DNA from 4 places in the Mesorhizobium sp. AR02 genome. Region 1 is predicted to be linked to each of the others. Evidence: riboswitches for the same ligand, from Rfam matches in the RefSeq annotation. Region 1 holds a riboswitch; each other region holds the start of a gene.
The links. Region 1 has a riboswitch for cobalamin ahead of DBIPINDM_RS14645 (aromatic ring-hydroxylating oxygenase subunit alpha). Riboswitches for the same ligand answer to the same signal wherever they lie in the genome.
Positions count from the first base shown of each region.

Region 2: it holds a riboswitch for cobalamin, as region 1 does, so the genes downstream of both, DBIPINDM_RS32970 (CbtB domain-containing protein) here and DBIPINDM_RS14645 (aromatic ring-hydroxylating oxygenase subunit alpha) in region 1, are expected to answer to the same signal.
Region 3: it holds a riboswitch for cobalamin, as region 1 does, so the genes downstream of both, DBIPINDM_RS32715 (DUF1636 family protein) here and DBIPINDM_RS14645 (aromatic ring-hydroxylating oxygenase subunit alpha) in region 1, are expected to answer to the same signal.
Region 4: it holds a riboswitch for cobalamin, as region 1 does, so the genes downstream of both, DBIPINDM_RS39925 (DUF1636 family protein) here and DBIPINDM_RS14645 (aromatic ring-hydroxylating oxygenase subunit alpha) in region 1, are expected to answer to the same signal.

Region 1 is NZ_CP080531.1:2,200,418-2,207,863, reverse strand. Features, by position in the region: gene DBIPINDM_RS14650 (hybrid-cluster NAD(P)-dependent oxidoreductase) at 242-1,342, opposite strand; gene DBIPINDM_RS14645 (aromatic ring-hydroxylating oxygenase subunit alpha) at 1,363-2,610, opposite strand; cobalamin riboswitch at 2,723-2,924, opposite strand; gene DBIPINDM_RS14640 (DUF680 domain-containing protein) at 3,418-3,618, shown strand; gene DBIPINDM_RS14635 (DUF680 domain-containing protein) at 3,690-3,893, shown strand; gene DBIPINDM_RS14630 (DUF680 domain-containing protein) at 3,961-4,200, shown strand; gene DBIPINDM_RS14625 (ABC transporter ATP-binding protein) at 4,279-5,391, opposite strand; gene DBIPINDM_RS14620 (alpha-glucosidase family protein) at 5,421-7,085, opposite strand; gene DBIPINDM_RS14615 (carbohydrate ABC transporter permease) at 7,090-7,446, opposite strand, start outside.
Region 2 is NZ_CP080531.1:5,939,960-5,947,405, forward strand. Features, by position in the region: gene DBIPINDM_RS32955 (heparan-alpha-glucosaminide N-acetyltransferase) at 1-351, opposite strand, end outside; gene DBIPINDM_RS32960 (MFS transporter) at 561-1,760, shown strand; gene DBIPINDM_RS32965 (aromatic ring-hydroxylating oxygenase subunit alpha) at 1,764-2,921, opposite strand; cobalamin riboswitch at 3,063-3,261, shown strand; gene DBIPINDM_RS32970 (CbtB domain-containing protein) at 3,294-3,473, shown strand; gene DBIPINDM_RS32975 (CbtA family protein) at 3,489-4,298, shown strand; gene cobU (bifunctional adenosylcobinamide kinase/adenosylcobinamide-phosphate guanylyltransferase) at 4,291-4,806, shown strand; gene cobO (cob(I)yrinic acid a,c-diamide adenosyltransferase) at 4,808-5,422, shown strand; gene cbiB (adenosylcobinamide-phosphate synthase CbiB) at 5,546-6,517, opposite strand; gene cobD (threonine-phosphate decarboxylase CobD) at 6,516-7,446, shown strand, end outside.
Region 3 is NZ_CP080531.1:5,887,118-5,894,563, reverse strand. Features, by position in the region: gene DBIPINDM_RS32735 (NADH-quinone oxidoreductase subunit C) at 1-254, opposite strand, end outside; gene DBIPINDM_RS32730 (NuoB/complex I 20 kDa subunit family protein) at 259-840, opposite strand; gene DBIPINDM_RS32725 (NADH-quinone oxidoreductase subunit A) at 831-1,196, opposite strand; gene DBIPINDM_RS32720 (winged helix-turn-helix domain-containing protein) at 1,530-2,729, shown strand; cobalamin riboswitch at 2,759-2,963, shown strand; gene DBIPINDM_RS32715 (DUF1636 family protein) at 3,003-3,431, shown strand; gene cobW (cobalamin biosynthesis protein CobW) at 3,434-4,471, shown strand; gene DBIPINDM_RS32705 (cobaltochelatase subunit CobN) at 4,592-7,446, shown strand, end outside.
Region 4 is NZ_CP080531.1:7,316,932-7,324,377, reverse strand. Features, by position in the region: gene DBIPINDM_RS39950 (DSD1 family PLP-dependent enzyme) at 1-457, shown strand, start outside; gene DBIPINDM_RS39945 (bifunctional helix-turn-helix transcriptional regulator/GNAT family N-acetyltransferase) at 519-1,469, shown strand; gene DBIPINDM_RS39940 (antibiotic biosynthesis monooxygenase family protein) at 1,726-2,040, shown strand; gene DBIPINDM_RS39935 (AraC family transcriptional regulator) at 2,094-2,927, opposite strand; gene DBIPINDM_RS39930 (winged helix-turn-helix domain-containing protein) at 3,078-3,797, shown strand; cobalamin riboswitch at 3,959-4,166, shown strand; gene DBIPINDM_RS39925 (DUF1636 family protein) at 4,188-4,655, shown strand; gene DBIPINDM_RS39920 (ABC transporter ATP-binding protein) at 4,652-5,440, shown strand; gene DBIPINDM_RS39915 (ABC transporter substrate-binding protein) at 5,488-6,435, shown strand; gene DBIPINDM_RS39910 (FecCD family ABC transporter permease) at 6,435-7,446, shown strand, end outside.

The DNA of each region.
Region 1 (7,446 bases):
AGGGCAGAACCGCCAGCCGCGTTGCGGCTCGTCAGGGGCGGTCGACTGAACCGAGAGGATTCTGCTGAAAGCAGATGGCAGGGCAGGGCGCCACAGGCCGCGACAATGACGTCGTGCTGAAGGCGCACCTTCGGCCTAGCGTCTGCCTCTTCTTGTCCGGCGTCACCTTGCCACGAAGCGTGGCACCCGGTTGCCGTCGGGGCGGCTGAGGGCCATGCCGCGCAGGGCCGCCCCGACGCTGTTACGCCTCTATTTCGAGCGCTGACAGCGGCTTCGAGCAGCAGGCGAGGATGAAGCCGTCATCGATCTCGTGATCGAGGATGCCGCCATTGTGGCTCATCTCGACGGCGCCGGAGACTTTCTTCACCTTGCAGGTTCCGCACAGCCCGAATTCGCAGGCCGCGGGGATCCGCACGCCCGAGGCGCGCGCCGTCTGCAGCACGGTCTGGCCGGCGACGCACTCCGCGTCGACATCCGAAAGCGCGAAGCGGATCGGTGTTGCGGCTTCGACGGGAACGGCCACGCCGTCCTGCGACGGTGCGGCGAACGGTGCCGGGATTTCCTCCACCGCGGGTGCGGCAAAGCTTTCCTGGTGGTATTTCGTCATATCGAAGCCGGCGGCGTCCAGCATGCCGCGCACGGCGCGCATGAAGGGGTCCGGACCACAGCAGAAGATTTCGCGTTCGCGGAAATCAGGCGCCAGCAGCGGCAGCCGGATGGCGTCGATGCGGCCCATATGGCCGTACCAGCCCTCGCGGCTCGACCGCTCCTCGATCATGAAACCGAGCGACAGGCCAGGCATATGGCCGCCGAGCAGTTCGAGTTCCTTGCGGAAGATGATCTCTTCGGCGCGCCGCGCACAGTTGACGAAGCCGACATCGGTCCATGGCGCGCAGTCATTCAGCCAGCGCAGCATCGACATCATCGGCGTCACGCCGGAACCGGCCGAGATGAACAGATATTTGGCCGCCGGATGGCTGTGCAGCGAAAAGTCGCCCGCCGGCCCATAGGCCTTGACGTGCGAGCCGGGCGCTAGGTGATCGAACATCCAGCGCGTGCCGATGCTGCCGGCCTGCGCCTTCACCGTCACCGCGATCGAGAACGGCCGCGACGGCGAGGACGACAGAGTATAGGTGCGCATCAGCGGCCCGTCCGATGTCGGCAGCTCCAGCGTCACGAACTGGCCAGGCTTGTAGCGGAACCAGGTCTGGTTGTCGGAGCGGAAGGTGAAGGTCTTGACGTCAGGCGCCTCGTCGCTGACGCCGATCACTTCCAGCACCTGCAGCCTGTCGTTCCACGGCGCCATCTGGTCAAGATGGCGATAGAGGCCAAGATCCGTCATCGCATTCATCCCTCAACCTCTCAAGCAACGCTGCGCAGGGCCGGCCGGCCATCGTCGGCAAGGCGCGGGCCGATGAAGCGCGCGTACCAGTCGACGAACTGGATCACGCCGCCCTCATGCAGCTCCGAATAGGGACCGGGTTCATAGGCCGGCGACAGGATCCCGAAGGCGTTTTCCTCGACGATGCGGCGGTCCTGGTCGTTGGTCTCGGTCCAGACATGAGTGAGTTCGGCAAGATCGTAATCGACACCCTCGACGGCATCCTTGTGAACCAGCCATTTGGTCGTCACCGCGGTTTCCGTCGCGCTGATCGGCAGCACCCGGAAGGTGACGGCATGGTCGATCAGGATATGGTTCCAGGTCGTCGGGTAGTGATAGTGCATCAACGTGCCGATGCGGTCGGCCGAGACGCTGTCGGAGAGGTTCTTCTTCACCGCCCGCTTGCCGGTCATCGTGTAGCTGACCGCGTCGCGCAGCAGCGGCGCGCGGGTGGCGCGGTATTGTCCGGCCGGGTCGATGCGGAACTTGCTCGGCAGGCCGGCTGCCTCGCATTTGGCCCAATGCGCCAGCATCTCCGGGTCGCTGTCGGCGCCTTGCACGCCGGTCACCGTCGGGGCTTCCGGGAAGGTCTTGCACAGCTCCGGGTGATTGCCGGCGCAATGGTAGCACTCGCGGTTGTTCTCCCAGACCAGCTTCCAATTGCCCTTCTCGACGATCGTGCTCTCGAAGGCGATCTTTGCTTCGCTCAGGCGGTGCGGCTTGAGGTAGGGTTCGATCATCGCCCGCATCGGCGCGAAGTCGGCGGGCTCCTTTGCCAGGCAGATGAAGATATAGCCGGCCACGCTTTCGCAGGCGACCGGCTTCAGCCCGAACTGGGTCTTGTCGAAACCGTCGGCCATCTGGCGGGCGAACAGCAGGCGGCCATCCAGTTCATAGGTCCACTGGTGATAGGGACAGACTAGCTTGGCCGCCATGCCCTTGTCGGTGTTGCAGACGCGGCTGCCGCGATGGCGGCAGGAATTATGGAAGGCGTTGATCTTGCCTTGCTGATCGCGCACCAGCACGACCGGATAGTCGCCGATCTGTACGGTGATGAAGCTGCCGGGCTTCGGCAATTCGCAATCATGGCCGATGAACAGCCAGTCGCGATACCAGATTAGCTCCATGTCTAGTTTGAAGTAGTCTGGGTCGGTGTAGAAGGGCTGCTCGAGTGAGAAACCCTCTCTGCGGCTGTTCAAGAGCCTCAGCATGTCGTTGCGCGCATCCATGTCCTGTCCTCATGCTTCAAGGACTGAACTGGTGGTGATTGAGGAAGGACCGGACGCAGGCCGGCGAAAACCGGGCATGCACCATCCGCCTCTTGACCGCCCACCGCGATCAGTCGAGTTCAAATTCTCGGGCTGGTTTCCGGGCTCTGGAGTGTCCTTGCGGACGATCGCGACACCTTCCCAGGCTTTCGCCCAGTGGTCTCCCGTTGCGACTTGAACTCCACCACCGTTGCGGGGGCAGCGCCGGATTCTGACCGGCTTCCCAATTCTCCGCCCCGTCGTCACGAAGCGGCACCTGAGATGCCCTGATCTAATCACGACAGCGTTTGCGACATCGGCATGAAAGCGACATCGCATCCATGTGGCGCGACACGCATGCGCAATGATCGGGTCAAGCACAGCGGTCACGAAAATCGTTTCGTTGGTGGCGGTGCCGGCTATCCAGATCGACCCGAAACGGCGGCAAAAAAGGTTAACGGTTTCGAAAAGTGACTATTAGCAGATTCTAAAATCGAACCGAACGGTTCGTTTCTGTTGACGGTGCGTGCAGGACGGTGTGAACGCTGAGCCTCCGATACAGTTGGTGATCGCAGCGCCGGTTTTGACTAACAGTTTGATATTAAAAAGAAAAATGTTTGGCTTAGAGGGCCTTGGTACAATTTCAAGTGGTGGATACTTGGTCCACACGGAACAACTTCGTGATTGGAAACGGCTAGCTGGCTTTCCCACATCGGGGCTGTCCGAACGACGCGATTTTAATCCCAAGACACGCCGCTAGACGGACGGAAAAATACTGGAGTACCCAAAATGAAAAAGATTGTTCTCACTGCCGCCGCCCTTCTGGCCATTTCCGGCAGCGCCTTCGCTGGTAGCGACCACTACGGTTCGAATGCCCCTGCAGCCACCGCTGCTGTCGACAGCTCGTACACCGCTTCGACCAAGAAGTCGGAACCGGCTGCTCAGACGCCTGTGCAGGGTGCTGACCACAACCTCTTCGGCAACAACTAACAGCCGATCCCGGCCGACGGCGGGCTTTTGTCCGCCGCTCTGGCCGACCTTCAGAAATTCAGGAGACTAACATGAACAAGTTCATCATTGCTGCTGCCGCCGTCCTGGCCATCTCCGGCAGCGCCTTTGCTGGCAGCGACAACTATGGCTCCAATGGCGCCAACCAGCCCGCTGTTGCTTCGACCGACAGCTCTTACACGGCTTCGATCAAGAAGTCGGAACCGGCTGCCCAGGCGCCTGTCAAGGGTGCCGATCGTAATCTTTTCGGCCGCTAACAGCCGATTCCGGGAGCGGCGGTTTGCCCCGCTGCTCCCGTGAAGCTCAAAATTCAGGAGACTTGAAATGAAGAAGATCATCCTTGCTGCCGCCGCCGTTCTGGCTGTCTCCGGCAGCGCCTTCGCAGGCAGTGACAATTACGGCTCCAATGGCGCCAACCAGCCTGCCGCGACTTCGGTTGACAATTCGCGCACGGCTTCGATCCGTGACAGCGGCTCGCCCGTCTACAAGCTGCTCAATTCATCGGGCGACGTGCAGAAGTCGATCCCTCAGAGCAGCGACCGGGACCGCTTCGGCAACCACTAACAGCCGAAGCCGATTCTAAAAAAGAGCGGCGGGCCATGCCCGCCGCTCTTTTTTACGCCGTCGAGATGGGGTTCTGTCTTAAGCCGCTTTTGCTTCCGGCTTCCGGAGTGCGAAGGAATGTCCGTCCGCATCGAAGATATGCAGGTCCTCGCCATTGGCGCTCAGCCGGAGCGTCGAGCCGCGCTTGACCTCGACATTGCCCGGCAGCTTTGTCACCAGCGGCAGGTCGGCGCGGCCGATGTCGACATAGACCAGCTGAACCTCGCCGAGCTGCTCGACATAATCGACCGTTCCCTCGAACAGATAATCCGCGCCGGTTGCGACCATGAGGTCTTCCGGCCGCACCCCGAAGCTTACCGCCGCACCCTTCGCCGAAGCAGGCGTCGTAATCGGCACCGTAGCCTTACGGCCGCCGACATGGCTGACGACGGTCGGGTTGCCGGTCTTGTCGATCGTCGCCGGCAGGATGTTCATGGCCGGCGAGCCGATGAACTGGGCGACGAACAGATTGCCGGGCTTCTTGTAGAGATCCATAGGCGTACCGACCTGCTCGATATGGCCGTCCTTCAACACCACGATGCGGTCGGCGAGCGTCATCGCCTCGACCTGGTCATGGGTGACGTAGATCATGGTCGTGGCGGGCATCGATTCCTTGAGCTTGGCGATCTCGATACGCGTGGCGACGCGCAGTGCGGCGTCAAGGTTCGACAGCGGCTCGTCGAACAGGAACACTTTCGGATTGCGCACGATGGCGCGGCCGATGGCGACGCGCTGGCGCTGCCCGCCCGACATCGCCTTGGGCAGCCGGTCGAGATATTTGGTCAGCTGCAGGATTTCGGCGGCCTGCTTCACACGCCGGTCGATCTCGGCCTTGTTTTCCTTGCCGATCTTCATCGAGAACGCCATGTTGTCGTAGACCGTCATATGCGGATAGAGCGCATAGGATTGGAACACCATGGCGATGCCGCGCTTGGACGGCGGCACGTCATTGACCACCTCGCCATCGATCTTGAGCTCACCCGACGTGATTTCCTCGAGCCCGGCGATGGAGCGCAGCAAGGTTGACTTGCCACAGCCCGACGGACCGACGAAGACGATGAACTCGCCCGATTTGATATCGAGGTCGATGCCGTGGAGAATGTTGAGATTGCCGTAGGACTTCTTCACTTGCCTCAAATTGACATCGGCCATTGGTTTCCTCCCAGTGATTTCTCAAAAATTCAGTCGATGCGTCCGAACCAGGCGCCGTAACCGCTAAGTTCGATCGAACCGGGGCTCGCCTGCCCGGAAAACCCGTGTCCCGGCAAAGGTTGCAGGGATCGGCTGCCAAGGTCAACCTTGGCTGGCTTGGCGCCGAGGTTGAAGACGCAGACGATCTGCTCATTGCCGGCGCGGCGCGTGAAGGCGACGGTGTCGCCCTCGCTTTCGATGAAGGTGATATCGCCCTTGGCCAATGCCGGATGCGCACGGCGGAAGGTGAGGAAGCGCCGGTAGTGCTCGAGCAGCGAAGCCTGGTCGCCTTGCTGGACATTGACCGCTTGTGCCAGATGCTTGGCCGGCACCGGCAGCCAGGGCTTTGCCTGGGAGAAGCCGCCATTCTTGGCGCTGCCATCCCACACCATGGGCGTGCGGCAGCCGTCGCGGCCCTTGAATTCCGGCCAGAAGCGGATGCCGTACGGGTCCTGCAGATCCTCGAAACGCAGCTCGGCCTCGCCGAGCCCGAGCTCTTCGCCCTGGTAGAGGCAGACCGAGCCGCGCAGCGACATCAGCAAAGCCGAGATGACCTTGAGATAGGCGATCGGGTCGGCTTCGCTGGCGGCCCAGCGCGAGGCCGGGCGCATCACGTCATGGTTGGAAAAAGCCCAGCACGACCAGCCGTCGCTGGCGACCTTGCCGAAGGCTTCGAGCACCGAGCGGACCTTGGCCGCGCTGATCTTTTCCGGCGCCAGGAAGTCGAAGGAATAGCACATGTGCACGCGCTTGCCGCCGGCGGTATAGGCCGCCACGACTTCCAGCCCGCGCTGCGAATCGCCGACCTCGCCGACGGCTGCGGCCGCCGGATATTCGTCGAGCAGGGCGCGGAAGCGTTCGAGGAAGCCGAGGTTTTCCGGCCGGCTCTTGTCGTAGATATGGTCCTGGTAATTGTAGGGATTGACCGCCGGTGCGGTCTGGTCGTTGCGCTCTTCCGGCGGCAGCGGCGGATTGTTCTCCAGGCCCTGGCTGTGGAAGTAGAAATTGATCGTGTCGAGGCGGAAGCCGTCAACGCCGCGTTCCAGCCAGAAGCGGGTGACGTCGAGCAGCGCGTCCTGGACTTCGCGGTTGTGGAAGTTGAGGTCCGGTTGCTCGGCCAGGAAATTGTGCAGATAATATTGCTGGCGGCTGGTGTCCCACTGCCAGGCCGACCCACCGAAGATCGACAACCAGTTGTTGGGCGGCGTGCCGTCGGGCCTTGCGTCCGCCCAGACATACCAGTCCGCCTTGGGATTGGTGCGGCTCGACCGGCTTTCCTTGAACCAGGGGTGGCTGTCGGCGGTGTGCGACAGCACTTCGTCGATCATCACCTTGAGCCCCAGCCGGTGCGCCTCCGCCGTCAGCGCATCGAAATCGGCCAGCGTGCCGAACATCGGATCGACGTCACAATAGTCCGAGACGTCGTAACCGAAATCCTTCATCGGCGATTTGAAGAAGGGCGAAATCCAGATGGCGTCGGCGCCCAGTGCGGCGATGTAGGGAAGCCTGCCGATAATGCCCTTGAGGTCGCCGATGCCGTCGCCATTTGAATCCTGATAGCTGCGCGGATAGATCTGGTAGATCACAGCACCGCGCCACCAGTCGCGATCGATGGCGAGGTCAGGGTTCGAACTGGCTTTCAAAGCAGATTGCATTGTCTCAGCCTCCTTTCACCGAGCCGGCGAGCAGCCCGCGGACGAAATAGCGCTGCAGCGAGAAGAAGACGGTCAGCGGCACGATGATGGTGATGAAGGCCGATGTCGTCAGGATCTCCCAATTGCCGCCGCGCGAGCCGAGCAGCGCGTTGAGCTGCGCCGTCAGCACGATCTGGTCGGGCGCCGTACCGAGGAAAACCATCGCCACCAGCAGATCGTTCCATACCCACAGGAATTGGAAGATGGCGAAGGAGGCAAGCACCGGGAAGGACAGCGGCAGCACGATCTTGACGAAGATCTCGAAGTCGCTGGCGCCGTCGATGCGCGCCGATTCCATGATCTCGCGCGGCAGGCCGGCAAT
Region 2 (7,446 bases), 3.7 Mb from region 1:
GAAGAAGATGAAACCGTCCGGCGTCGCGATGCGGGTGACCACCGAAATAGCGATCGCCGCACCGGCGACCATGGCGAAACGCTTCCAGAAGCCGTTCCAGCGGATTTGCTGGCCGTGCGCAAGGTAGAGGCTGACGCCGACCAGGAACAGGAAGGTCGAGGCGATGCAGCGTGCGTAGATCTTCCACCAGCCGAAGGCGGTGAGGCCGGGGTCGGTGTAGCCGAAGAATTCCAGATCCCAGGTGAAATGGTAGCTCGCCATGGCCAGCAGCGCGATGCCGCGCACGATGTCGATGGCGACGATGCGCCTGGATGGCTCCGGAACGAGTGCGGTCGGCGTGTGGATGGTCATGGTCTCGCGATCTGATTCAGCCCCGCCTGAGGACTATCACGGTTGGGCGGGACAGAAGAAGGCCGGGGCATCGGGTCAAGCGACGCTTTAGGCCAGAGCCGGGAAGCCTTTGACCGGTTTCACTTTTTGCCGGTTATGCGTCGGTTTCCTCTTATTGGCTCGGGATCGACCACGGCAGATTTGGTCGGTGATTCTGCTTTGGGGAAGCAATGTCCACCCATGTGCGCCATCCGATCTGGCTCCCGGCCCTCAAGGCCGCGGATGCGCGCACCTTCGCCTCGCTCTACGCGGTCGAATCCTTCGCCCGCGCCACGGTGTCGAGCGTCATCCCGATCCAGGCCTACGAAATCCTTCACAACGAACAGATCGTCTCGATCCTCTACACCATCGTGGCGATGCTCGGCCTGTCGGTAACGTTGTTCATGCCGATGCTGATCCGCCGGTTTGCCCGGCGCTGGGTCTACACAGCAGGCGCTTGCCTGCTCGCCATCGGCTCGTTGTTCTTCGTCACCCACACGCTTGCCGGGCAAATCGCAGGCATGTTGTGCCGGGTGATGGGCGCCAGCGCGCTGTCGATCACGCTCAACCTTTACATCATGGACCACATCCGCAAGACCGACTTCATGCAGGCCGAATCGCTGCGCATGGCGTGGTCGATGTTCGCCTGGACCGGTGGGCCGACGCTCGGCATCTTCCTCTACACACGCTTCGGCATCTATGCCGCGCACGGCGCGGTGGCGGTGTTCGCGCTGGCGCTGCTGGCGCTGTTCTGGACCTATCGGCTGGGCGACAACCGGTCGATACGGCCGGGCAAGACCCGGCCGGCCAATCCGCTCGCCAATATCGGCCGCTTCATCGCGCAGCCGAGGCTGAGGCTTGCCTGGCTGATCGCCTTCGGCCGGTCCTGCTTCTGGTCGACCTTCTTCGTCTATGGACCGCTGTTCATGGTCATCACCGGCGAGGGCGAACTGGCCGGCGGCCTGCTGGTCTCGGCCGGCAATGCGCTGCTGTTCATGGCCATCTTCTGGGGCAAGGCGGGAAAACGCTTTGGCGGCCGCAAGACCATGACTTTTGCCTATTTCGCCATGTCGGCAATGCTGCTGGCGGCAGGCACGGTGGGAGCGAGTGCGCCGCTGCTGACCGGCGCTTTCCTGCTTGGTGGCGCGTTCTTCACCATTGCGCTCGATGCACTGGGTTCAACCGCCTTCATGCGCTCGGTGCGCTCCTATGAGCGGGCGCAGATGGCGGCGGTCTACCGCACCTATCTCGATTTTTCGGAGCTGACGCCGCCGCTGGTCTATTCCGTTGTGCTGGCCTTCTTCGGACTGGGCTCGGTGTTCATCACGCTCAGCCTGCTGGCCGCTGTATGCGGCTTCGTGACGTGGCGTTACCTGCCGAAGTCTTTGTGAGGATCAGGCAGAAAGCGCTGCGTGGCGCTCGCGCACCCAGTTGTGGAAGCGGTGCAGTTCATATTCCTCGGGCATCAGCACGCCGGCTTGGTGGCGCATCGAGCGCAGGCCCTTCTGGTTGACCTCGCAGATACCAGCATCCTCTTCCAGCACCTGTGTGCCGAAGGCGACGATGTTGTCGATGTCGGTCGTGGCCAGCGCCTCGGGCGCGAACAGCCATTCGGCGACAAGCTCCGTCTGTTCGGGGCCGAGCGGCACCAGGCGCACGGTCCTGACATAATCGACATGACCGACGATGAACATCGAGGGCAGGCTGGTGGCGTAGGTCTGGCCGGCGGCACGTTCGGCCGGTGTCAACCCTGAGAAGACCGGCCCGTGCGTCTGGCCGTCGCGCGACCAGGTTTCGGCCCCGGCGCGCAGGCCGCCTGAAAATTCCGGCGCATCATTGTCGGCGTGGCGGGTCCATTCTGGATCGTCATGCCGGCTCATCAGGCCGCGGCCATAGATCGGCACCAGCCGCGACAGGTCCTTGTGGACGCCCGGACAGTGCAGGCACTCGTTGAAGTTTTCCCAAAAAATCTTCCAGTTGCACTGCATCACCTTGCGCAGCACATGGCCTGAGACCAGCGTTTCCAGCGGCCAGTTGCCGAGATTGCCGGAGGCGGGGTCGAAGGATGCCTGTGCGGAGCCCGCCGCATTCTCCTGCAAATTGATGAAGACGAAGCCGCGCCACACCGAAAGTGCGACGCGATAGAGCGGGTGGTCGGCCTTGTCGAAGCCGTCCGGCAATGATTTCGACGGCACCCGCACGAGATCGCCGCGCAGCGAATAGGACCAGGCATGATAGGGGCAAGTGATCAGCCGCGCCTTCAGCCGGCCCTCGCTCTCCTGGCAAAGCTGCGAGCCGCGATGCCGGCAGGTGTTGTGGAAGGCGCGCAACTCGCCGGTGTCGTCGCGCAGCACGATGATGTCCTGCGTGCCGATGCGGAACCGGCGGAAGGCCAGCGGCTGGGCCAGATCGGCCTCGCGACAGACCAGCAGCCAGTTCTTGCACCAGATGGCATCGAGGTCGCGCTGGTAACTCTCACCATCCCAATAGGCCGACGAGGGCAGCGTCGGTTCAACCTGGGTCAGGCCGTTGTAGGGCGCGCTCGCTGGCAATCGGCTGCATGGCTGGCTTCCTGTGAAGAGGTCAGCCGACACCCGGCCATGACAATTGTCAATTGTCGTGCTTGGGGATGGCATGGCGCAATCGCGCTGATTGCCGGCGGAATTTGGTTTGCCGCGTGTTGCGATTTTCCCTATAGTCGCACAGTCGTCGGTTCCGTTTTGGAGCCAAGAGGGAATGCGGTGCGGGCTGACTTGTTGCCCAATGCCGTGGCTGCCCCCGCAACTGTGTGCGGTAGTCCTCTCCATATGCCACTGAAGATTTGTCTTCGGGAAGGTGGAGAAGGGCGCTGATCCGCGAGCCAGGAGACCTGCCGACGACGGCAAAACTGACAGGCCCTCGGGTGGAGGGTGAAAGGACAAGATATGACTACTGCTTCCGTCTCCCTCGGCGCCTCCGTCTCCTCGCAGTCGCGCTTCATGCAGCTGGCACTCGCCGCGCTGCTCGGCACCTTCATCATCGGCTTTGTCGGCTTCTCGCACATCGATGCGGTCCACAATGCCGGTCATGATAACCGGCATTCGATGGCGTTTCCCTGCCACTGACGAGGATCTGACATCATGAATCTGTTTCGCAACGTCGTGTTCATCGCGGCGATCGCCGGGCTCGTGGCCGGCGTCGTCCTCGCCTGCATGCAGGCCTATGCCACCGTGCCGCTGATCCTCAAGGCGGAAGTCTACGAACAGGCCGAAGGCGGCCACAAGCATGAGCACGCCGCGGCGCCGGCCGAAGCCGCCAGCGGCAACGCAATGGGCTCCGCCGCTCCTGCGGCATCGAACGCCATGAGCACTGCTGCGCCGGCACCGGCCGAGGCTGCCGCTCCGGCCGAAGACGAGGGTTGGGCGCCGGCCGACGGCTTCGAGCGCTTTGCCTTCAACGTCGTGTCCAATGTCGTCACCGGCATCGGCTTCGCGCTGATCCTGGTCGCGGTTTCGGAATTCGCCGGCGGCATCGGCAATTGGCGCCAGGGCGTCTTCTGGGGTCTTGCCGGCTTTGCCGTGTTCACGCTGGCGCCCGGTCTCGGCCTGCCGCCGGAACTGCCGGCCATGCCGGCGGCCGACCTGACGCAGCGCCAGATTTGGTGGGTGGCAACCGTGATCGCGACTGCCATCGGGCTCGGCCTGATCGCGTTCCGCAAGTCGCTGCCGCTGGCCATCCTTGCCGTGCTGCTGATCGTCGCTCCGCACATCGTCGGCGCGCCGCAGCCCGACAGCTTCGAGACGCCGATCCCGGAAGGCCTGCACCACCAGTTCGTGGTGGCGGTGACCGTGACCAATCTGGTGTTCTGGCTGGTGCTTGGTGCCGTCGTCGGCGTGGTGCGCGGACGCTTCACCGGCACCGCGACCAGCCTGCGCGACAGCTTTGCCTGATCACGGCAAGCTGACCTTCATCATTGGCGGTGCGCGCTCCGGCAAGAGCGCGCACGCCGAAACCCTGGCGATGGCGTTGCCCTCACCATGGGTCTATATTGCCACCGCGCAAGCCTATGACCACGAGATGTGCGAGCGCATCGCACTGCACCGCTCGCGGCGCGGCGAAGGCTGGACGACCATCGACGCACCGCTCGACCTTGCCGGCGCGCTTACGGCTTTGCCCGACAACCAGCCGGTGCTGGTCGACTGCCTGACGCTGTGGCTGACCAATCACATGCTGGCCGATCACGATCTCGAGCTGGAATGCCGGCGGCTGACGGATGTGCTGTCGCGGCCGCGCGGGCCCTGGTTCGTGGTGTCCAACGAAGTCGGCCAAGGTATCGTGCCTGACAATGCCCTGGCGCGCCGTTTTCGCGATGACGCCGGACGGCTCAACCAGCAGGTCGCGGCGATCGCCGACACCGTGCTGCTGATGGTGGCGGGGCTGCCGCTCAAGGTGAAATGAGATGACCGACATCGACAATAAGGACGAAGAGCGCCATCGCGCCAAGATGGCCAAACGCAAGGCGGTGCAGGACGCCGAGGTGGCGAGCAAAACGGTCGAGAAGGGGCTGCTGATCGTCAACACCGGTCCGGGCAAGGGCAAGACGACGGCTGCCTTCGGCCTGGCGCTGCGGATGCTCGGCTATGGCAAGCGCGTCGGTGTCGTCCAGTTCATCAAGGGCAAGTGGCACACCGGCGAGAAGGATGCGTTTGCTGCCTTCGGTGACCGTGTCGTCTGGCATGCGATGGGTGAAGGGTTCACCTGGGAAACGCAGGATCTGAAGCGCGACATCGCGGCAGCGGAAGCTGCCTGGGCCAAGGCGCTCGAGTTGATCGCCGATCCCACGATCAGCCTCGTCGTGCTCGATGAACTCAACATCGCGCTGCGTTACGACTATCTCGATCTCGACAAGGTGGTTGCCGCGCTGAAGGGCCGCCGCGAGGGCCTGCATGTCGTCGTTACCGGCCGCAACGCCAAGCCAGCGCTGGTCGAGGCGGCGGATCTGGTCACCGAGATGGGCGTGACGAAGCACCACTTTTCGGCAGGCGTGAAAGCGCAGCAGGGGATCGAGTTTTGAGGCTTCTCACCCTCCCCCTTGTGGGGAGGGTCGATCCGCGAAGCGGAGCGGGGTGGGGGGCTTGGCGCCGCACCCCCACCCCGGCGCTGCGCGCCGACCCTCCCCACAAGGGGGAGGGTGAGATCACGCCAGAATGACGACGACCGAGACCAACCCGAACAGCACGATCAGCAGATAATCGGCGACGCGGTAGAGTTTCAGTGCCTGCCTGATGTCGTCGCTGTCGACGTCGCGGCGGCCGCCTTCGCCCATGAAGACGTCGTCGACCACGATGCCGCCATAGCTGCGCGGCCCGGCCAGTGCCAGGCCAAGCGCGCCGGCCATGGCCGCTTCCGGCCAGCCGGCATTGGGCGAGCGGTGTTTTTTCGCATCGCGCCGCACCGCCTGCCAGGCACGGCGGGGGTCGGCATCCCTGACCAGGAAAGCCGCCAGCACGATCAGCAGCGCCGTCAGCCGCGATGCCGGCAGGTTGATCCAGTCGTCGAAGCGCGCCGCCGCCCAGCCGAAGGCCTCGTGGCGCGGCGTGCGGTGGCCGATCATCGAATCGGCGGTGTTGGCGGCCTTGTAGGCGGCGCCGCCTGCCAATCCGCCGACACCGGTCCAGAAGGCGGGGGCGACGATGCCGTCGGAAAAATTCTCGGCCAGGCTCTCGATCGCCGCGCGGCAGACGGCGGCGCGGTCGAGCGCTTCGGGGTCGCGGCCGACGATTCGCGAGACGGCGACACGGCCCATGGCGAGGCCGGCGCTGTCGAGCGCATCGGCCACGGCCTCGACGTGCTCGTAGAGGCTTTTCTGCGACAGCAGCGACGTGGCCAGAAGGGCGGCGATGAAGAACCCCAGGGGAACGAACCAGAGCAGGACAAGCTGCACGCAGAGGCCAATCACCGCCGGCACCAGCACGATGACCAGCAGCGCCTGGACACCGCGTTGGCGACGCAGCGCGTCGGGATCAGTGGCGCGGTTGAGCCTGCGATCGAGAAAGGATATCAGCCTGCCGAACCACGTCACCGGATGGCCGATGGCGCGGAACAGCCAGTCCGGGTAACCCAGGATGAATTCGACGGCTAATGACAGGAAAGCGATCAGGACTGACATGAAGCTTCTTGATGGAGCGGTGGACCATGGTGGAAGTCTTGGCCGGGCGCGGGGGCTTTTCCCCAACGCTCGACAGCCTTTCGTCGACCTCTCGACTGGTATCAATCCGCACTCCTACCCGCTTTTCGACCTGCCCGCCACCTCGCTGTCGCGATTGCCGGAAGCCGGGCGCGGGCGCGAGCTGACAGAAATCGCGGCCAGCACCTATGGCGCGCCGTCGCCAGCCAATGTCGTCGCAGCGCCCGGCACGCAGATCCTGTTGCCGCGCGTGGCGTCGCTGATGGGGCCCGGCAAGGCATTGGTGCTGGGGCCGACCTATGCCGAACACGCGCGAGCAGCGGCGATCGCCGGTCACGGGGTGACGGAAGTCAGCGATTTTGCTGCACTGGCGGACGCCGACCTTGCCATTGTCGTCAATCCGAACAATCCGGACGGTCGCGTCATCGAGCGCGACCGGTTGCTGGCGCTGGCCACCGGGCTGCGCGCAAAAGGCGGGCTGCTGGTCGTCGACGAGGCATTCATGGATGTCGGCCCGCGCGAACACAGCCTCGCCGGTGATGTCGATCAAGGTGGCATCGTCGTGCTGCGCTCGTTCGGCAAGTTCTTTGGCTTGGCCGGCCTCCGGCTTGGCTTCGCGCTTTCCGATGCCGCAACCGTAGAATTGCTGGAAACGCAATTCGGCCCATGGGCCGTGGCCGGTCCGGCGCTGGAATATGGCATTCGCGCGCTTGCCGATATTGGCTGGCAGGACGCGATGCGGGCATCCCTTGCCGAGGCAGCCGCGCGGCTCGACGGACTGTTCGGCTGTTTCGGCGTGCCGGTCGCGGGCGGCACCACGCTGTTCCGCTATCTCAGCCTGCCGGATGCCGCCGGCGTGTTTTCAGCGCTGGGCGAGCGCGGCGTCCTGCTTCGGCATTTCTCCGACCGGC
Region 3 (7,446 bases), 3.7 Mb from region 1:
ACATTCTGTTTCGGCGAAAGCAGGTGATAAACGACGTCGAAGCGCTTGGCGCGCGACGGATAATCGGCGCCGCAGACATCGATGATCGAGATGAACTGGCAGCGCGCATCGTCGCGCAGGAAGGTCACCACTTCGATGAGGTCGCGTGGTTCGACATGAACGGTGAGCTCGCCATAGGCGATCGCCGCGTCAGTGACACGGCCGATCAGCTTCTCGCCGAGATAGGTCGACAGTTCGCTAAGGGATGCGGCCATGGATTTACCGTTCGATCGTGCCGGTGCGGCGGATTTTCTTCTGCAGGAGAAGAATGCCGTAGAGCAGGGCTTCGGCGCTCGGCGGGCAGCCGGGCACGTAGATGTCGACCGGCACGATGCGGTCGCAGCCGCGCACCACCGAATAGGAATAGTGGTAATAGCCGCCGCCATTGGCGCACGAGCCCATCGAGATGACGTAGCGCGGCTCCGGCATCTGGTCGTAGACCTTGCGCAGCGCCGGCGCCATCTTGTTGGTCAGCGTGCCGGCGACGATCATGATGTCGGACTGGCGCGGAGACGCGCGCGGCGCGACGCCGAAGCGCTCCGAGTCATAGCGCGGCATCGAGGTGTGGATCATCTCGACCGCGCAGCACGCAAGACCGAAGGTCATGAACATCAGCGAGCCGCTGCGCGCCCAGGTGATCAGCGCCTCGGTCGAGGTGACCAGAAAACCCTTGTCGGCAAGCTCATTGTTGATTTCGAGGAAGAAGGGATCGTCCTCCCCCACCGGCCTGCCGGTGTTGGGATCGATGATGCCCTTCGGCTTCGGCGCGACGAGGGTGCCTGAACTGTCGTTCAATCCCATTCCAGCGCTCCTTTTTTCCATTCATAGGCAAAGCCGATGGTCAGCACTGCCAAAAACACCATCATCGACCAGAAGCCGAGCATGCCGATCTTCGAGAAGGATACGGCCCACGGAAACAGGAAGGCCACTTCCAGGTCGAAGATGATGAACAGGATCGACACCAGGTAGAAGCGGATGTCGAATTTCATGCGGGCGTCGTCGAACGAGTTGAAACCGCACTCGTAGGCGGAAAGCTTTTCAGGATCGGGATTGCGATAGGCCACCAGGAACGGTGCGGCCAGCAGCGCCAGGCCGACGACCAGCGCCACGCCAATGAACAGGACGATGGGCAGGTACGAACTGAGGAGTGCGTTCATGCAGCGGTTTTCCGTTGGCGCCAATCCACTTTGATTACAGCACCGGACCTTAATGCGGAAGCGTGACAGATTAACCGCTGAACCGTTTTAAGGGGCCTATGCTGCAACGCGGCGAGGGTTAGCGCAGCACTTCCAGCGAAGCAAGTCAAACCTTGTTCAAAACGCAGTGCTGGACGGCATATCCGAAGAAACTGGTCCGATCCGCTCCTGTTTGATTTCCTTCGCTTTTTACTCCACTTTTCTCTCCTGACAGGGTTGCCGCCAAAACCCTGCTAGCATGGCCTGGAATCACCCATCAAACCGCCGATCCCATCACCCTCAGAGTGACACCGAATGAAGGAAAAGATCTCCCTTGCCATGGCTCGGCGCATAGCACTCGCTGCTCAAGGATTTCTCGATCCCCGTCCAAATGGCACACCCGACCGCCGCCACTTCGCCCGCGTGCTCTCCCGCACCGGCCTGCTGCAGATCGATTCCGTCAGCGCGGTGGTGCGCGCTCACTATATGCCGCCTTATTCGCGCCTGGGGCCCTACCCGCTCGCTCTGCTCGACAACGCCGCCGTGACGCGCAAGCGCACGGTCTTCGAATACTGGGCGCACGAGGCCTCGTTCCTGCCGGTCGAGACCTATCCGCTGATGCGTTGGCGCATGCAGCGCGCCGAGCAAGGCGACGAGATGTATCTGGGGCTGGCCAAATGGGGCCGCGAGCATGCCGCCTATATAGAAGAGATCTACCGCGAGGTCGTCGCGCGCGGCCCGATCGCTGCTTCCGCGCTGGAAGGCCAGAAGGGTTCGGGCGGCTGGTGGGGCTGGAGCCATGCCAAGCACGCCTTCGAATGGCTGTTCTGGGCCGGGCGCATCACCACGGCACATCGCCGCGGCTTCGAGCGCTTCTACGACCTGCCGGGACGCGTGCTGCCGCAGGCGATCCTCGATCTGCCGGTGCCATCAGCCGGGGACGCGCACCGCGAATTGCTGCGCATCTCCGCCCGCGCCCATGGCATCGCGACATCGGGCGACCTGCGCGACTACTTTCGGCTGTCGCCGGCCGACATGAAGGGGCGGTTGGAGGAACTGGTCGAGGCCGGCGAGTTGGTGCCGGTGCGGGTCGAGGGCTGGGACAAGCCGGCTTACCTCCATAAGGACGCGCGCTTGCCCCGAAAAATCGAGGCGCGCGCCTTGCTGGCACCGTTCGATCCGGTCGTCTTCGAACGCTCGCGCTCGGAGCGGCTGTTCGACTTCCACTACCGCATCGAAATCTACACCCCGGCCGAGAAGCGGCAGTACGGCTATTACGTCCTGCCCTTCCTGCTCGGCGACAGGATCGTCGCACGCGTCGATCTCAAGGCCGACCGACCAGCGAGCGTCCTGCGCGTGCACGCGGCCTACCCCGAGCCCGGCGCACCGCCTGAAACAGCGGCGCAACTCTTCGAGGAACTTAAGCAGATGCAGGGCTGGCTTGGTCTTGAACGCATCGAAGTAACGCCGGTCGGTGATCTGGGTCCGGCGCTGGCCGACATCGCCGTGTCGTAAGCCCGCGTTGACTCCACTGCCCGCAAAAGCCTAAATCCGCTCCAGACGGTCCCTTGCCCGCAACGGCAGGGGCTAAGAGGGAATGCGGTGCGGGATGAAAATCTCAAATCCGCGGCTGTCCCCGCAACTGTAAGCGAAGAGCCAAGGCCGAAAGCCACTGGGGATTCCCGGGAAGGCGGCACCCAAGGCGATGACCCGCGAGCCAGGAGACCTGCCGTCTGCGACAAAAGAATCCGATCGCCCGGCGGGTTTCCGGGCAAGGAGCCCGGCTTTTTGGACCAGAACAGCAGTTTTTCGGCTGGCACAGCGGATATCTCGTCCGCCGACAGCGAAGCCTTGGCCGGCGTCACGATCATCGTCTGCGCCTCCTGTCGTGACGAAACCGGCTCCGACGCCCATCCCCGCGCCGGCGAACTGCTGGCTGATGACACGCGCCGTGCAGCGTCTGACGACCATATCCGCGTCCGCGCGGTAGAATGCCTCGGTAATTGCAAGCGCCGCCTCAGCGCTGCGATCCTGCGTGATGGCTGCTGGAGCTATGTGTTCGGCGACCTGACCGCGGCCAGCGGCGCCGACCTCGTTACCGGCGCCAAACTCTTCGCCACCTCGACCGATGGCCTCATTCCCTGGCGGGGCCGGCCTGGTTCGCTCAAGCGCGGCCTCGTTGCCCGCATTCCACCTCTCGACATGCTGAAGGACTAACCATGACCGCTTCCGTCTCCCGTGTTCCCTGCACCGTCGTCACCGGCTTTCTCGGCGCCGGCAAGACGACGCTGGTCCGCCACCTCCTGGAAAACGCTGGCGGCAAGCGCATTGCGATCATCGTCAACGAGTTCGGCGACATCGGCATCGACGGCGAGATCCTCAAAGGTTGCGGCATCGACACCTGCCCGGAGGAAAACATCGTCGAACTGGCCAATGGCTGCATCTGCTGCACCGTGGCCGACGATTTCGTGCCGGCGCTCGACAAAATCCTGTCGCTGACGCCGAAGGTCGACCATATCCTGATCGAGACCTCGGGCCTCGCTCTGCCCAAGCCGCTGGTCCAGGCTTTCCAGTGGCCGACGGTGAAGAGCCGCGTGACCGTCGATGGCGTGATCGCCGTGGTCGACGGCCCGGCGCTCGCCGAGGGCCGCGTCGCCAACGACATGGATGCCCTGCAGGCGCAGCGCGCTGGGGATGAGAGCCTCGACCATGACGACCCTGTCGAGGAAGTGTTCGAGGACCAGATCGCCTGCGCCGACCTGATCATCCTGTCGAAGAGCGACCTGATGGACGCCGCCGGTTCGGCGCGCGCCAACGCCATCATTGGCGAACACTCCGCCCGCGCCGTGAAGATCGTGCCGACGTCGCATGGCAAGGTCGATCCTTCCGTGCTGCTCGGGCTCGGTCTCGCCGTCGAGGACGACATCGAGAACCGCAAGTCCCATCATGACGGTGCCTTCGACCACGAGCATGATGACTTCGACACCTTCATTGTCGACATTGCCTCGGTCGCCAATCCGGACGAACTGGCAAAGCGCGTCGCCACCGCCGCCGAACAGGAAAACGTGCTGCGCGTGAAAGGCTTCGTCGAGGTCGGCGGCAAGCCGATGCGGCTCCTGCTGCAGGCCGTCGGCCCGCGCGTCAACCATTACTACGACCGCGCCTGGACGGCTGAGGACGACCGCCGCTCGCGCCTGGTCGTCATTGGCCTCAAGGGGCTGAACCGCCCGGCAATCGAGCGTATACTCGCCGGCTGACGCAAACCGCCCTAGCAATTCCAGGAAAAGTGTTTCACGGTTTTCCCACAGGAATTGCGTAAAAACAAGGAGATAGAGCGGTTCGCCGTTCCGTGAAACGGTGAACCGCGCTAGACCGCGATGCATATCCTCACCACGACCTCCGCCTCGCTCGACGATCTCGCCGAGCCGGTCGATCTGCGGCAGACGCCGGCGGATATCGTGGCCCTGTCCTTCACCGACAGCGACCTCGCCGGCCTGGCAGCAGCTTGGAAGGCGGATGCCGGCCGCCTGCCCTCGATGCGGCTGGCGGCGCTGCGCGACCTGCGCCACCCCATGTCCGTCGACCTCTGGATCGACAGCGTCGCCCGTCACGCCAAAATCATCCTGGTGCGCATCCTCGGCGGCTACGACTGGTGGCGCTATGGCTGCGACCAGCTTGCCTCGACCTCCCGCGAACGCGGAATTAAACTCGCGCTGCTTCCGGGCGAGAGCCACGACGAGGATCTTCGGCTGATCGAAGCCTCGACGCTGCCGCGCGAGGAGTTGGATAGCCTGCTCGGCTATTTCCGCGAGGGCGGCCCGGCGAATATGAATGCGCTGGTGCAGAGGCTGGCCAGTTTGGCTGGACAGGATACGGTTGTCGCCGGCCCTATCGCAGTTCCGAAGTCTGGCTACTACGAGCCCGGACGCGGCGTCGTCCCTCTCCCCCTCAAGGGGAAGGGAAAGGTCGTGCCCATTCTGTTCTATCGCTCGATGCTTCTCGCGGCCGATGTCGCGCCCATCGACGCCCTTTTTGAAGCGCTGCGCCAGCGCGGCATGCTCCCAGTCCCCATCTTCGTCTCCAGCCTCAAGGACCCGGCATCCCTGGCCTTCGTGGAAACAGCCCTCGCCACACTCAAACCCGCCGCCATCATCACTGCCACCGCCTTCGCCTCCGGTGCCGAACCGGGCGTCGAAACCCTGTTCGACCGTGCCGGCGTCCCCGTCTTCCAGGTCATCGTCGCCACCACCCGCCGCGACGTCTGGGACAACAACCAGCGCGGCCTGGCGCCCGCCGACCTCGCCATGCATGTCGTGCTGCCTGAACTCGACGGCCGCATCCTGGCCGGCGCCATCTCCTTCAAGGGCGAAAGCGATGTCGATCCCGCACTTGGCCACCGCGCCTTTGCCAATCGACCGGAACCGGATCGTGTGGCGCAGGTGGCCGACCGTGTGGCCGCCTTCATCAAACTGCAGGAGACGCCCCGCGCCGAGCGCAAGCTGGCTATTCTGATCCCGGATTACCCGAGCGCACCGGGCCGCACCGGCTATGCCGTTGGCCTCGATGTGCCGTCCAGCGTGTTGGCGATGCTGCATGATCTGAAGGAGCAGGGTTATGGGGTTGAGGGGATTCCGAAATCGCCGCGTGAGCTGCTGGATTTACTGGAGCGGAGTGATGATGGGCTGGGGCTTAAGGACTATCTTGGCTTTTCGGCAGAGTTGCCGACAGCAGCAATGGCTGCAGTAGAAGCTGCTTGGGGCGAGGCAGACAAAATAGGTTTGCGCCAGGCACCCCCCTCTGTCCTGCCGGACATCTCCCCCGCAAGGGGGGAGATTGGCAGTTTCGGCGCTAGGGGCATTCTTGCAACGTTGGAGATTGGCGAAGGCAGGGACGACAGCGTAATCTCCCCCCCTGCGGGGGAGATGTCCGGCAGGACAGAGGGGGGTGTTCAAGCGCCTACCCTCGCCAACTTCCCCTTCCGCGCCGCCACCTTCGGCAACATCACCGTCGCACTCGCCCCCGACCGCGGCCGCTCCGCCGATCGCCGCGCCGATTACCACGATCCAACGCTGCCGCCGCGCCACGCCCTGCTCGCCTTCGGCCTATGGCTGCGCAAATCCCTTGGCGTCCACGCCCTGATCCATGTCGGCGCCCATGGCACGCTGGAATGGCTGCCCGGCAAGACGGTCGCGCTGTCGCAAACCTGCTTTCCCGAGATCGTTACCGGCGCACTGCCCGTGATCTACCCCTTCATCGTCTCCAATCCCGGCGAGGCGGCACAGGCCAAGCGGCGCATCGCCGCCGTCACGCTCGGCCATTTGCCGCCGCCGCTCACCGGCGCCGGACTGGACGAAAACCAGCACAAACTCGAACGCCTTGTCGATGAATATGCCCAGGCCGACGGGCTCGACCGCCGCCGCCGCGACCGACTGGCCAAGCTGATCGTCGACACCGCGCAAAAGACCGGCCTCGCCTCCGAAGCCGGCGTCGCCAGGACCGACGCGCCCGACGAAGCGCTGCGTCGCATCGATGCCTGGCTCTGCGACCTCAAGGATTTCGCCATCAAGGATGGCCTGCATATCTATGGCCGCGTGCACGACGATGAGCCCGACGCGATGCGCCGCCAAAGTGCCGAGGCTGAAAAGTCGGCGCTGCTTGCCGCACTCGATGGCCGCCACGTCAAGGCCGGTCCGGCCGGCGCGCCCGCGCGTGGCCGCTCCGATGTGCTGCCCACCGGCCGCAATTTGTTCACATCAGATCCACGCACCATGCCGACGCCCACCGCCTATGATCTGGGCAAGGCGGCGGCGGAAGAAGTCGTGCGCGGCTACATGCAATCGCATGGCGACTGGCCACGTTCGCTGGTCATCGACCTCTGGGGCTCGGCCTCGCTGCGCACCGGCGGCGAGGAGATCGCGCAAGGCCTGGCCCTGATGGGTTGCCGCCCGCAATGGGATGCCGCCACCGGCCGCATCACCGGCATCGAAGTGCTGCCGCCGGCGGCGCTTGGCCGTCCGCGCGTCGACGTCACCTGGCGCATATCGGGCCTGTTCCGCGACATGTTCCCGACCCAGATCGCACTGATCGATGCTGCCGCCAACGCCGTTGCCGCGCGCGACGGAGAGGAATCGGAGAACCCCCTTGCGGCCAAGACAAGAGCGGACGGCAAGATCAGCCCGCGCATCTTCGGCACCTCGCCCGGCACTTACGGTGCCGGCGTTGAGGATCTTTT
Region 4 (7,446 bases), 2.4 Mb from region 1:
GCTGCTTCATCATGGCGGCATTGCCAATGAAGTGTCGATGGGTTCGGCCTTCGTGCTGCCCAGCGATTTCGACACGCCTGGCCTCGACGGTTTCTTGCCGGCGGCCTTCATCGCGACGCCGATCCTGAAAGTGGTCGAGCCGATGCTGCCGGGTCCGCCGGCCGTTTCGCGCCTGCTGCAGGCGCTTGGCCGATTTCCCCGCAAGGGTTGCTATCTCTATGGCGGCAAATGGATGGCCGAACCGATCTTTCCCGAAGGCATGAAGACGAACGGCCTGCTCGGCCTCTCGTCCAATCAGCAATTCATGGGCCTGCCCGCCAATGCCATCACCAGGCCGGGCGATTACGCCTTCCTGCGACCGACGCAGAGCGAGGCCGTGCTGCAGCAATTCGGGCCGATCGCGGTGCTTTCCCAGGGCAAGATCGTCGATCGCTGGCCAGTGTTGCCGATGATGTGATCAACTCGGATAATTGACCCAGTCAAGTAAATGGTTGATCCTGTGAATACAGGAGATACCCATGACGATTCATCATCAGGCCGACAACGATGCGTCCAACAAAGAGCTGATCGATGCGGTGCGGGCCTTCAACCGCTTCTACACCCGCCAGATCGGGCTGCTCGACGAAGGGCTGCTGAAAAGCGCCTTCTCGCTGACCGAGGCGCGCGTGCTCTACGAGCTGGCGCACCGCGACGGCCTGACCGCGACCGACCTCGGGCGCGACCTCGGTCTCGATGCCGGCTATGTCAGCCGTCTGTTGAAGAAGTTCGAGGCCCTTCACCTCATCTCCCGGTCGACGCTGGTATCGGACGCCAGGCAATCGTCGATTGTACTGACCCCGACGGGCAGGAATGCTTTCGCACCGCTGAACAAGGATTCGCACGACCAGGTCGCGGCCTTGCTCGACCGGCTGCCGGCGTCGGAGCAGGACCGGCTGGTGAAATCCATGCGCACGGTTCAGGCGCTGCTGGGCGAAAGCGCCGAGCCGAAAATCCCCTATCTGTTGCGGCCGCTGCAGGTCGGCGACATCGGCTGGGTCACGCGCCGGCAAGGAATGCTCTACGCGCAGGACTATGGCTGGGACGAAACCTATGAGGCGCTGGTCGCCGAAATCCTCGCAGCGTTCGTCAAATCCTTCGACCCGAAATGGGAGCGCAGCTGGATCGCCGAGCGCGATGGCGAGATCGTCGGCTCGGTCTTCGTCGTGCGCAAGTCGGATCAGGTGGCGAAGCTGCGCCTGCTCTATGTCGAACCTTCGGCGCGCGGCCTCGGTATCGGCAAGCGGCTGGTCGAGGAGTGCATCGGCTTTGCCCGCGCCAAGGGCTACAAGACGCTGACCTTGTGGACCAACGACATCCTGACCGCCGCCCGGCACATCTACCAGGCGGCCGGCTTGAAATTGATCGAGGAAGAGCCCCACCATTCCTTCGGCAAGGATCTGGTTGGCCAGAATTGGGATCTCGACCTATAGCGAACTCGCTTCGGCATCCGTTGCCATGATGCGCGGTTGTTGGCGGCTTGCGCCGATGCTATGGAACACGGGTCGAAAAGGACCCTGGAGCGGCAAACGGTAAACCCGCTCCCTTCCACCAACTGGAAGCTCCGTTCCCATCCCATATGGGAACCCACGGCAAGCCCACGGCGTGGTTTTACGCCTGGCTTGGCGTTCGGGGTTTTCGCTGATCGGCGTTCCTTCGTTTGCCAGCCGCCAACGAAGGAGAAGCAAAATGCCCATCATTCGCGCCGACACCGGCATCATCACCCAGATCAATGTCTTCACCGTGCCCGAAGGCGGACAGCAGGCACTGATCGATCTGCTGCGGGAGGCGGCAACGAGTTGCCGTGGCGTTCCCGGCTGGATGTCCGCCAGCCTGCACCGAAGTCTCGACGGCACACGTGTCGTCAACTACGCCCAGGCGCACGACCAAGCGGCCATGCGGCGGGTCTTCGAGCATCTGCGCAGCAGCGGCTTTCTCGATCGCAACCAGGCCTTGGGTCAGGCCCATCCCGGCCTCTACGAGGTCGCTCTCACCGTGGAGTAGGCGGAGCGGCGGACCGTACCTTGGCCACACACCAAGGTACGGTCGCGCGATACCTAAGATTTCACCGGTATCCAGATCTCCAGCCCGCCATTGCCGCTGCGCGGATCGAACTCCGGGCCATAGCGTTCGAATTCGGGCGCGTCCGATATCTCGTGCCCGGAGGCCGGCAGCCATTTGTTCCAGATCGTGTTGACGGTGCGGCGGATGGTCGAGATGTGCTCGCGATGCGAAAACACCGCATATTTCTGCGCCGGTATGCGCACGCGGCTGAATTCCTTGGGGAGGTCGGAAAAGTCTGACACTTCGACACCGGCGATGTAGTCGAAATTGCCGGCATCGTCGCCGTTGACGCAGACGCCATAGGCAACGTCGCCGGTCTCGCCCGGGATGTTGCCGATGTAAGGGCCGAAGCGTTGCCACTGCATCGGAATCGCGGCGCTGGTTTCGCAGCTGTAGCGTTCGCCGAGCCCGGCGATCAGGAACGGCCGGCTGGTCTCGAAGCGCGGTGGTTCGAGGTTGGCGAGAAGGGATTGGTCCATCAGGATCGGCTCCACGAGGTCGAGGGTCTTGGTCGAGCCTTGCGCGCGCACCAGCTCCGGCGTGGTGCCGAACTGGTCGCGGAAGGCACGGGTGAAAGCCTCATGCGAGTTGTAGCCGGCGTCGAGCGCCACCAAGAGGATGTCGGGTGCCCCGCCGGCCAGCCTGCGCGCCGCTTCGCTCAAGCGCCGCGCCCGCATATAGCCCATGACGGAGCGGCCGGTGGCGGCACCGAAGGCGCGCGTCACGTGGAAGCGCGACACACCGCTGCTTTGGGCGACGTCGTCGAGCGAGATTGCCTCAGGCAGATGGCTCTCGACAAACCACAGCGCTTTCTCGATCGGGTTCATGGCTCCTCGCATTTGGCGCGCTGACATTACTGACCGTGTCGACGGCCAGTTTGATCGAAATTGCGCATTGGGCAATAATGCATGTGTCCGTGCCGCGTCCGATGTGGGAATCGATGCTGCACGACCCAATGTCCGGGGAGGGGTGTCCCGATGAGGACGGCGGTTGCCGACCAGATTTTCCGTTTCGGCGGGTTCACGCTGGACCTGTCGATGGGAACGCTGCGCGGCGTCAACGAGCCGCTGTTCCTGCGCCCCAAGGCCTACGCGCTGCTTTCACACCTTGCCCACAACATGGGCCGCGTCGTGCCGAAATCGGAGCTGATGGATGCCGTCTGGCCCGGTGTCTACGTCACTGAGGATTCGCTCACGCAATCGATCCGCGAGATCCGCAAGGCGATCGGCGAGGACATGGTGCGCACCGTCCCAAAGCGGGGCTACATGCTCGCCGCCGGGGCCGAGGCAGCGCCCGAGATCGGCTCGCAACCGATCGTGGCGGTGGTGCGCTTCCGCAACGAGAGCGGCGATCCGGCCGACGAGGCCATGGTCGACGGTTTCGCCGAGGATCTGATCAACGGTGTCGCGCGCTTCGGCACCATCACGGTGCTTGCGCGGAACTCCAGCTTTTCCTTCACGTCGTTCGGCCGCGCCGAGTGGCCGCAGGTCCGTGCCCGTATCGGCGCCGACTATCTGGTGGAAGGGTCGCTGCGCCGTCAGGGCGAGCTTGTCGTCATGGCCATCAGCCTTATCGACATCGCCACCGCCGGCCAACTCTGGGGCGACCGCTACCAGTCGCAGGGTTCGGGCCTGTTCGCGATCGAGCGCGAGATCGTCGTTCACCAGCACGTTCTCAATCGGCGTTTCGGGCCCTGAAATCCCGATCGGCTTCTGAAAATTTTCCGATGTTTCGATGACCGTTACCGATCCGGGATTGACAGCGTCGCCTGGTGAGATATGTAATGTTATAACAAATTGATTTTGTGGATGCGTTCGAGCTCGGACCAAAAAACCGTTGCGGCGCGATCGGCGGAAAACTACGATGGCCCGGTGATGGTCCCCGCGTCGAAAGGCAAGGGGTGAAAAGGGAACACGGTGAAGCCCTCAAAGGGTCGAGGCCGTGGCTGCCCCCGCAACTGTAAGCGGTGAGCAAGATCCGACATGCCACTGGCCGGCAAGGCTGGGAAGGCCGGATTGCGCAAAGACCCGCGAGCCAGGAGACCTGCCATCACTGAGTTGACCGGACGGGGTGTGCCGGGAGGAAACGTGGACGTCGGTCTTGTCGGCCGGCTCGCCAACATCCTTCCGTCGCCAGTTTTGGAAAGTGACGGAAAGTTGGACGGCTCCATCGATCATCGCATCATCGTGTGCACGCTTTGCCGTGACGTTCCGACAGGGACCAGGTCGGGCGAAGCCTTGTGCAGCGATTTGCGTTCCCGGCTCTCGGCCCACCATGAACCCGCCGTGGCGCATGGCTTCACGATCGAAGGCGTTGAATGCATGGCGGGCTGCGCGCGGCCGCTGACGGTGGCCTTCCAGGCGCCGGGCAAGGCTTCCTACCTCTTCGGCTCCATCGACGCCGAGGCCGACGCCGGCGATCTCGTGCGATTTGCCAGGCTCTATGCGTCGCTGGCAGACGGCTGGTGCAATTCCGGACAACGTCCGCCGCGACTGGCCGGCAAGACGCTGGCCCGCATCCCGGCACCTGCCAAGCTTGCGGGTGATAGTCGATGACAATGCCGCTTCTTGAGGCCAGCGATCTGGGCGCCATGGCGAATGGCCGGGACTTGGTCCATGCGGTCAGCCTGTCGGTTGCCGCTGGTGATCGCCTCGCCATTATCGGCCCCAACGGCGCCGGCAAGACGACGCTGCTGCGCATGCTGTCTGGCATGCTCAGGCCAAGTTCGGGCGAGGTGAAGCTTGGCGGGCGCCGCCTGGACAGGATTTCTGCCGCCGAACGGGCATTGCACATCGCCGTTGTCGGCCAGACCGACCAGCCGGATCCGCGGCTGGCGGTGATCGACTATGTCGAGCTTGGCCGCGTCCCGCATGCCGGCCTGAGGCGCAGGAGCGAGGAACGCGACATTGTCGTCGACGCGCTGCGCCGGACCGGGCTGTTGCCGCTGCTTGGCCGCAGCATCGGCTCGCTGTCGGGCGGGGAACGTCAACGCGCCCAGCTTGCGCGCGCCATCGCACAGCAACCGAAAGTGCTGTTCCTCGACGAGCCGACCAACCATCTCGACCCGCGCGCCCGTGCGGAACTGCTCGAACTCGTGGCCGGCTTCGGCATGACGGTGATCGCGGTGCTGCACGATCTGGCTCTGGTGGCGCCCTTCGCCACCAGAGTCGCGGTGATGCACGAAGCGCGGCTGCATGCGCTGGCGGCGCCCCGTGAGGCGCTGACGCAAAAACTGATCCGCGAGATTTTCGGCGTCGACGTGTTTCGCCTGCGCCACCCCACCGAGGACCGCGAACTGACGGTGTTCGATGTTCCGAACCGCGCCGCGCCGCCATCCTGATCGAAACCTGCCTTCATCCGACACTGTTCAACCAAGGAGCAAAATCCGTGAAACGTCTCGCACTGTCGCTCGTCTTCTCGCTGCTGGCCTCGACGGCCTTCGCCTTCCCGGTCACGGTCGATAGCTGCGGCAAACCGCTGACCTTCGATGCACCGCCCAAGCGCGCCGTCATCCACGATCTCAACATGGCTGAGATGGCCTTCGCGCTGAAGCTGCAGCCGTCGATCGTCGGCCTGACCGGCATCACCGGATGGTACAAGGTCGGCCCCGAATTCAAGGCCGAGCAGGGGTCCATTCCGGAACTGGCGCCAAAATACCCGACGCTCGAAAACCTCGTCGCGGTCGAGCCCGATTTCTTCTTCGCCGGCTGGTACTATGGCATGAAGCCGGGCGGTGACGTGACGCCTGACACGCTCGCCCCGCACGGCATCAAGACGCTGGTGCTGACCGAAAGCTGCGTCCATCTCGACAAGGGCCGGCCCGCCGCCTCGATGGACCTGCTGTATGGCGACGTCGAAAAGCTGGGCAAGATCTTTGGCAAGGACGCCGAAGCCGAGAAGCTTGTTGCCGGCTGGAAGGCGCAACTCGCGGATATCACCGCCAAGGTCGGCGATCGCAAGGGAACGCGCGTGTTCCTCTATGACTCAGGCGAGGACAAGCCGTTCACCGCCGGAAAATTCGCCATCCCGAGCGCCATGATCACGGCGGCCGGCGGTGACAACATCATGGCCGACATGGACACCAGCTGGGGCAACACCGACTGGGAAACGGTGGCGTCGCGCAATCCGCAGTTCCTCATCCTGCTCGATTACCAGGACGGCGGCGGCTACAAGAAATTGCTCGATTTTTTGAAAGCGCATCCGGCCATGAAGGAGACCGACGCGGTCAAAAATGAGCGCTTCGTTGCCCTTCGCTATGCCGAACTGACGCCCGGGCCGGCCAACATCGAGGCGATCGCCAAGATCGCCAAGGCGATGCATCCGGAAGCGTTCTGATGCTATTTGCCCCTGGGCATGAATCCGGCGCGCTTTCAGGGCACAAGGCATTCGCGCTGGCGATGGCAGCGGGCACGGTGGCGGTCGTCGCCCTCGTGCTGCTGTCGATCGCCTATGGTTCGACGCTGATACCTCTGACCGACGTCATTGCCGCACTCGGCCATGCCGTCGGGTTGAATGAGCACCAGGTGTCGGGCCCGGTCGGCAAGATCGTCGTCGATCTCAGGCTGCCGCGCACGATCCTGGCGATCTGGGTCGGTGGCGGCCTCGGCATAACAGGCGCCTTGCTGCAGACGGTGACCCGCAACGATCTCGCCGATCCCTTCCTGTTCGGCCTGTCGTCGGGGGCTGCCGCAGGTGCGGTTTCCGTCATCACCGTCTTTGGTGACAGTTTTGGCATCTGGACCTTGCCGATCGCGGCCTTCACCGGCGGCATACTGGCCGCCTGCATCGTCCTGCTGCTGGTCGCGCGGGTGAGGGGGCAAGGCCCGGAACGGCTGATCCTCGCTGGCCTTGCCGTTTCCTTCCTGTTCACGGCCTTGACCAACTATCTGGTGTTTGCCGGCGATCAGCGCGCCGCCCACTCCGTGCTGTTCTGGACGATGGGCGGGCTGGGGCTGGCGCGTTGGGACAATGTCTGGCTGGGCGCACTGGGCGCCGGCACGATTGCGGCCTACGGGCTGTGGAACCATCGCAGGCTGGACGCCTTCCTGGCCGGCGAAAGTGCTGCCGAAAGCCTTGGTGTGCCGGTGGCGCGGATGCGCAGGACGACGTTTCTCGTCGCCGCCTTCTCGACGGCAATTCTCGTCTCGGTCGCCGGCGTCATCGGCTTTGTCGGGTTGATGATCCCGCATTTGTCGCGGCCGCTGGCGGGTCCCTTGCATCTGCGCCTGATCGCAAGCTGTGCGCTGTTCGGAGCGGTGCTCTTGCTGGCAAGCGATCTCTTGGCGCGGACCTTGCTGCCGCCGCAGGAACTGCCGATCGGCATCATCACCAGCTCGCTCGGTGCAT